Kineococcus endophyticus: one gene and its partner. The protein of the gene in region 1 interacts with the protein of each later gene in a pairwise test. Links are inferred from orthologs where the notes say so. Each region holds a gene or a part of one and is shown in the gene's direction. Other genes may lie near its edges. The genes, in order: AB1207_RS14015 and ndk.

The links.
Region 2: the proteins of AB1207_RS14015 (region 1) and ndk interact in binary tests that used the Escherichia coli proteins (3 or more experiments, as listed by UniProt). The link is inferred for Kineococcus endophyticus from one-to-one orthologs.

Annotation. Positions count from the first base shown.
Region 1 is NZ_JBFNQN010000009.1:88,585-91,700, forward strand. Bases 283-3,088 are described here. They hold AB1207_RS14015 (uracil-DNA glycosylase), read left to right. Parts: upstream 283-1,227; coding sequence 1,228-1,950; downstream 1,951-3,088. Other genes in these bases: AB1207_RS14005 (cold-shock protein), read right to left, coding at 283-315; AB1207_RS14010 (DUF3263 domain-containing protein), read right to left, coding at 743-1,060; AB1207_RS14020 (aldose epimerase family protein), read left to right, coding at 2,042-3,088. In the rest of the region: more of AB1207_RS14005, read right to left, coding at 112-282; more of AB1207_RS14020, read left to right, coding at 3,089-3,115. UniProt on the Escherichia coli protein: Excises uracil residues from the DNA which can arise as a result of misincorporation of dUMP residues by DNA polymerase or due to deamination of cytosine.
Region 2 is NZ_JBFNQN010000001.1:13,000-16,272, forward strand. What follows is about bases 219-3,181. They hold ndk (nucleoside-diphosphate kinase), read left to right. Parts: upstream 219-1,465; coding sequence 1,466-1,897; downstream 1,898-3,181. Other genes in these bases: AB1207_RS00065 (VOC family protein), read left to right, coding at 300-722; AB1207_RS00070 (helix-turn-helix domain-containing protein), read right to left, coding at 659-1,414; AB1207_RS00080 (VOC family protein), read left to right, coding at 1,988-2,401; acs (acetate--CoA ligase), read right to left, coding at 2,508-3,181. Outside these bases: AB1207_RS00060 (hypothetical protein), read right to left, coding at 1-217; more of acs, read right to left, coding at 3,182-3,273. UniProt on the Escherichia coli protein: Major role in the synthesis of nucleoside triphosphates other than ATP. The ATP gamma phosphate is transferred to the NDP beta phosphate via a ping-pong mechanism, using a phosphorylated active-site intermediate.

The DNA of each region.
Region 1 (3,116 bases):
ACGGACGGACGAGGGCCCGGGGTGGTCACCCACCCCGGGCCCTCCTGACGTCCTGCCTCGCGTCCTGCCTCGAGTCCTGCCTCGAGTGCCGCCTGCGCTGGTCGCGCCGCGTCAGAGTCCGCGCACGCTCTCGGCCTGCGGACCCTTCTGCCCCTGGCCGACCTCGAACTCGACCCGCTGCCCCTCCTCGAGGGACCGGTAGCCGTCCGCGACGATGGCGGAGTAGTGGACGAACACGTCGGCACCACCGTCGTCGACGGTGATGAAGCCGTATCCCTTCTCGGCGTTGAACCACTTCACGGTGCCCTGAGCCATTGCCTTCTCCTGGTGCTGCAGCGAGCGGAAGACGCCTCCGGCGCGCGCCGGACACGGGTCTCACGCTGCCCGCGGCCACGAGGCCGTGGGCCAGGTCCGATGTGCGCTCCCGGGGAGGGTGTGCTCCTCGAACTGATCGACCGAGGCTCAGATTAGTGCCGGGAGGGGCGCGTGTTACAAGGTTCTGTGAACCTCGTCTTCACGGAAAGGTCACGACGGGCGCCGGCGCGGGAGCGTCACAGGACGCCGTCGAGCACTCCCAGGACGGGCTGCAGGACCGAGCGCAGGGCCAGCACGACCCCGGTGGCGACGGCCGCGGCCACCAGGAGCCAGACGAGGACGAGCACCGCCACCCCGGCGGGCCCCCGGCGCGTGCGGTGGGCGCCGCGACGCGCGGCGAGCTGGCGGGGGCGGTGGCCCCGACCGCTCAGGGCTGCACGCCCAGACGACGGGCCGACCGCGCACGCTGGCGGCTCGACCGCATGCGGCGCAGGCGCTTGACGAGCATCGGGTCGTGCGCCAGGGCCGCCGGGGAGTCGATGAGGGCGTTCAGCAGCTGGTAGTAGCGCGTCGGGGAGAGGTCGAAGAGCTCGCGCACGGCCTGCTCCTTGGCGCCGGCGTACTTCCACCACTGGCGCTCGAAGGCGAGGATCTCGGCGTCGCGGCGGGTCAGGCCCTCGGGCAGTTCGCTCGCCCCGCCCGGCCCCTCCTGCGCGTGGTCCCCCGTGTGCACGTCGGCCTCGATGCGTGCCGTCGCGTCCCAGCGCTCCACGGTGTCCACCCCTCTCGACCGAGCCCCCGAACGGCAGCTCGCGGGGCGAGTCTAGGCAGGGCATCACACGCGTGTCATTCTCCTCCGTCCGCGCGCCGGGGACCGCGCGCCGCGGGTCCGGCCTGGGTACCGTCCCACGCGTGACTGCCGACCCAGCCGCCTCACGGACCCCCCCGGTCTTCCCCGCGACGGCCGCCGACCCGGCCGGTCTCGGCCTCGACGACCTCGACCCCGGCTGGGCCCGGGCCCTGGCTCCCGTGCGCGCCGACCTGGAGCGCATCTCCGCCTCCCTGGCCGACGACGCCGGCTGGCTGCCCGCGCCGGGAGACGTCCTGCGCGCCTTCCGCCAGCCGTTCGACGGGGTGCGGGTGCTGCTCGTCGGCCAGGACCCCTACCCGACGGCCGGCCACCCGGTCGGGCTGAGCTTCGCCGTCGAACCGCACGTGCGGCCGTTGCCGCGCAGCCTGGTCAACATCGGCCGCGAGCTGCGCGACGACGTGGGCGTCCGGCCCCCCGAGCACGGGGACCTGTCGTCGTGGACGGACTCCGGTGTCCTCCTGCTCAACCGCGTCCTCACCGTCCGCGCGGGCAGCTCGGGCTCGCACCGCCGCCTGGGCTGGCAGGCCGTCACCGACGCCGCCGTCCGCGCCCTCGCCACGCGGGGCGGTCCGCTCGTCGCGCTGTTGTGGGGAAAGGACGCGCAGCAGGTGCAGCCGCTGCTCGACGGGGTGCCCGTCGTCGCGGGCGTGCACCCCAGCCCCCTGTCCGCCTCGCGCGGGTTCTTCGGCTCCCGCCCCTTCAGCCGCGTCGACGCGCTGCTGCGCGAGGCCGGCGGGGACGGGATCGACTGGCGCCTCGCCTGACCGGCCGCCCGTGGTAGGGAACGTTGCCTCCCGGCGGCGAGGCACGGCGACCCCGTGCACGGACCGGGGTGTCGTGGGGCACGATCGGCCCATGACCTCCCCCACGGTGCAGCGCAGCCCCTTCGGCCGGACCCGGCGCGGCGAGCCGGTCGAGCGGTGGGAGCTGCGACTCCCCTCCGGCGCGTCGGCGGCCGTCCTGACCCGCGGGGCCACGCTGCAGCAGGTCCGCGTCCCCGACGCCGCGGGCGAGATCGGTGACGTCGTCGTCGCACTCCCGGACGTCGCCGCCTACGAGGCCGCCGACGGCTACCCCGGCGCGAGCGTGGGTCGCGTCGCGAACCGGCTCGCGGGCGGACGGTTCACCCTCGACGGCACCCGCTACGACGTCCCGACCAACGACGGCCCGAACGCCCTGCACGGCGGAGTCGAGGGTTTCGACCAGCGCGTCTGGACCGCGGAGGAGACCGAGGTCGACGGGGTTCCGGCGGTGCGGTTCTCCCTGACGAGCCCCGACGGCGACATGGGGTTCCCCGGCACGCTCGAGGTGTCCTGCACGTACTCCCTGCGTCAGGACGGGGACGCGGTCACCCTGCGCCTGGACCACCACGCCACCACCGACGCGCCGACGCCGGTGAACCTCACGAACCACGCCTACTTCGCCCTCGACGGCGCCGGCTCCGTGGAGGACCACGTCGCGCAGGTGGCGGCCACCCGCTACCTGCCCGTGGACGCGAACCTCATCCCGACCGGCGAGCTGGCCCCGACCGCGGGCACGCCGTTCGACTTCTCCTCCCCCACCCGCATCGGCGAGCACCTGCGCGACGCCGACGAGCAGCTCCTGCGCGCGGGGGGCTACGACCACTGCCTCGTCCTGGACGAGCCAGGCTCGTTCCGCGAGGTCGCCTCGGTGCGCGGGCCGCGGTCGGGCCGCACCGTGCGGGTCCGCACCGACCTGCCGGGGCTGCAGTTCTACTCGGGGAACTTCCTCACCGGCGCGTGGCGCACGCTCGAGGGCCGGCCCGTCCGGCAGGGCGACGCGCTGTGCCTGGAGACGCAACTGCTGCCGGACGCGGTGAACCAGCCCGCGCTGGCGGAACTGGGCGACCCGGTGCTGCGTCCGGGGGCGGAGTTCGCCACGACGACGGAGTACGTGTTCTCCGCCTGAC
Region 2 (3,273 bases), on another replicon or contig:
CGTGGGCGGCGATGTCGACGGCCTCCTCCGCGCGGCGGGCGGCGTCGACGAGGCCCGCCAGCGCGGAGCCGTCGGGCAGGCGCGCCGTCCGGCCGGCGTAGGCCTTCGACAACGACCGCGCTTCGGCGGCGAGCTCGGCGAGGACCTGCGCGGCCTCGTCGCGGGCGGCGCGCAGCGCCTCCTCCTGGGCGGCGGTGTCCTCGCGGTCGTGATGCACCCCGACATCCTGGCGCACCCCGCGCGCGGGGTGTCCGATGCGTGCAAGACAGGAGACGCCCGGCCGCGGGACCCTCGGACGCATGACCGACCCCCAGTCCTCGCCTCGGCCCACGCCCCGCCTCGACCTCGTCGGCCTCGTCGTCGCCGACATGGCCGCCTCGCTGGCCTTCTACCGCCGCCTCGGCCTCGACCTGCCCGCCGACGCCGACGGGGCCCCGCACGTCGAGACGACGTTGCCCGGTGGCCTGCGCCTGGCGTGGGACACCGAGGAGACGATCCGGTCCTTCGACCCGTCGTACACGCGGGAGGCGGCGGGCAACCGGACCAGCCTGGCCTTCCTCTGCGCGGACCCCGCCGCCGTCGACGCGCTGTTCGCCGAGCTCACCGCGGCGGGAGCACCCGTGCACCTCGCGCCGTTCGACGCGGTGTGGGGACAGCGCTACGCGACGGTGCTCGACCCCGACGGCGGGTCGGTCGACCTGTTCGCGCCGCTGCCGGGCTGAACGGCACCGGGCGTCGTCCCGGCGAAGCGGCGCACCTCCCGCGTCAGGTGCGCCTGGTCGGTGAACCCCAGGTCCGCGGCGACCTGCACGGGGGCGGTGCCCGCCCGCAGTCCCGCCAGTGCCCGCCGGAAGCGCAGGACGCGGGCCAGCGTCTGCGGGGAGTAGCCGAACGCCGCGAGGCTGCGGCGGTGCAGCGTCCGCTCGCTGACGTCGAGGTCGACCGCCACCCGTGCCACGGGCAGTCCAGCGGCGAGCGCGCCGACCGCGTGCCGCAGCGACTCCTCGCGCGCCGGCCCGTCGCCGGCCACGGCCTCCAGGACCGTTCCCGGAGTCGGGCTCGCCGCCACCAGCGCGGTGAGGCGGCGCACGCGGGCGGCGTCCCAGAGGTCCGCCAGGTCGACGCGGCGGTCCCGCAGCACGTCGGCCGGGACGCCCAGCACAGCGGGCGCGTGGCCCGGGGCGAAGCGCAGGCCCGTCCAGCGGACCCCGGCCGCCGGCCCACCGGGCTCGTCGGTGGGCTGGGGGCCGGTGTCGGGCCCGGCGACGAGCAGCCGTCCGGTGTCGCTGCGCCACAGCAGGTCCATGCACCCGTCCGGCAGCACGGGGCCCGTGGGCGCGCCGGTCGACGCGCTCGTCCAGACGACGGCGCCCGGCACCGACGACGCGCGCTCGCGGTAGCCCGTCCGGTCCACGCCCCCAGTCCACACCTGGACGCCGCCGCCCGTCCCGCTAGGGTCGTCGGCGTGACCGAACCCACCACCCAGCGCACCCTCGTCCTCGTCAAGCCCGACGGCGTCCGGCGCAACCTGTCGGGGGAGGTCCTGCGCCGCATCGAGGCCAAGGGCTACACCCTCGTCGCCGTCGAGCTGCGCACCGCGACGCGCGAGCTGCTCGCCGGCCACTACGCCGAGCACGAGGGCAAGCCGTTCTACGAGCCCCTCGTCGAGTTCATGCTGTCCGGGCCCGTCCTCGCGGCCGTCGTCGAGGGCCACCGCGTCATCGAGGGCTTCCGCTCGCTCGCCGGCACGACCGACCCGACGACGGCCGCGCCGGGCACGATCCGCGGCGACCTGGGCCGCGACTGGGGCCTGAAGGTCCAGCAGAACCTCGTCCACGGTTCGGACTCCGAGGAGTCCGCGGCCCGCGAGATCGGGTTGTGGTTCCCCAACCTCTGACCCACCGATGAGTTCTGCGGCAGGCTGAGGTCGGGAAGGGCAGGAGGGCCGGCCCGTCGGCCCCGGACCGCTGAGGAGCTCACCGTGCGCATGGCCTTCATCAACCTGCCGGTCGCCGACAAGGAGGTCTCCAAGGCCTTCTTCACCGCGCTCGGCTTCAGCGTCAACCCGCAGTTCGAGGACGAGACCACGGCGTGCGTCGTGCTCGAGGAGAACATCATCGTCCTCGTCCACGAGCCGGAGAAGTGGAAGCAGTTCCTCCACACCGACGCCGCCCCGAAGGGCTCGAACGAGGTCATGGTCGCGCTGTCGTGCGCCGACCGCGCCGAGTGCGACGACCTCAAGGCGAAGGCCCTCGCCAACGGCGGCGCCGAGTACGCGCCCACGATGGACTTCGGCTGGATGTACGGGACGAGCTTCCTCGACCCCGACGGCCACATCTGGGAGACGAGCTGGATGGACGTCGCCGCGGCCGCCGAGGCCGGCGGCGTCAACCCCGCCTGAACCGTCGCCGCCCGGCGGTCGGGGGCCGCGTTGCCTCCCCGAGGTCGATCATCGACCCCGGGGAGGCAACGAGGACGAACCGCGACAGCGCAGGTGGGACGGAGCGTCAGCGCGACTGCACGTACTGCGCCCACGCCGTCTCGACGGCGGACAGGGCGGTCTCGTCCTGCAGCGACGTGACGTCCCCGCCGCCGCGACCGGCGGTCATGTCGGCCATCAACCGGCGCATGATCTTGCCCGACCGCGTCTTGGGCAGGTCCGGGACGACGACGACGTCACGGGGTTTGGCGACAGGACCGATCTGCTGGGCGACGTGCTCGCGCAGTTCCGCGGCCACCTCCGACGACCCGTCGCCGCGCAGGATGACGAACGCCACGATCCGCTGGCCCGTCGTCGCGTCGGGCGCGCCGACGACGGCGGCCTCGGCCACCCGCGGGTGCGAGACGAGGGCGGACTCGAGTTCGATGCTCGACAACCGGTGCCCGGAGACGTTGAGGACGTCGTCGATCCGGCCGCCGATCCAGACGTACCCGTCGGCGTCCTTCGTCGCGGCGTCACCGGCGAGGTAGAAGCCCTGCGCCGCGTACGGTTCCCAGTAGCTCGTGACGAACCGCGCGTGGTCGCGCCAGACGGTGCGCGCCATGCCGGGCCAGGGCTTCGTGATGACGAGGACCCCCTGCTCGCCCGGCGCCACCTCGTTCCCCGCCTCGTCGACGACCGTGGCGGACAACCCCGGCAGCGGGACGGTGCCCGACCCGGGTTTCAGTGGCGTCACCCCCGGCAGGGGAGCGACGACGGCGGCCCCCGTCTCAGACTGCCACCACGTGTCCACGATGGGACAGCGGCCGCCACCGACGTTGCGGTGCAACCAG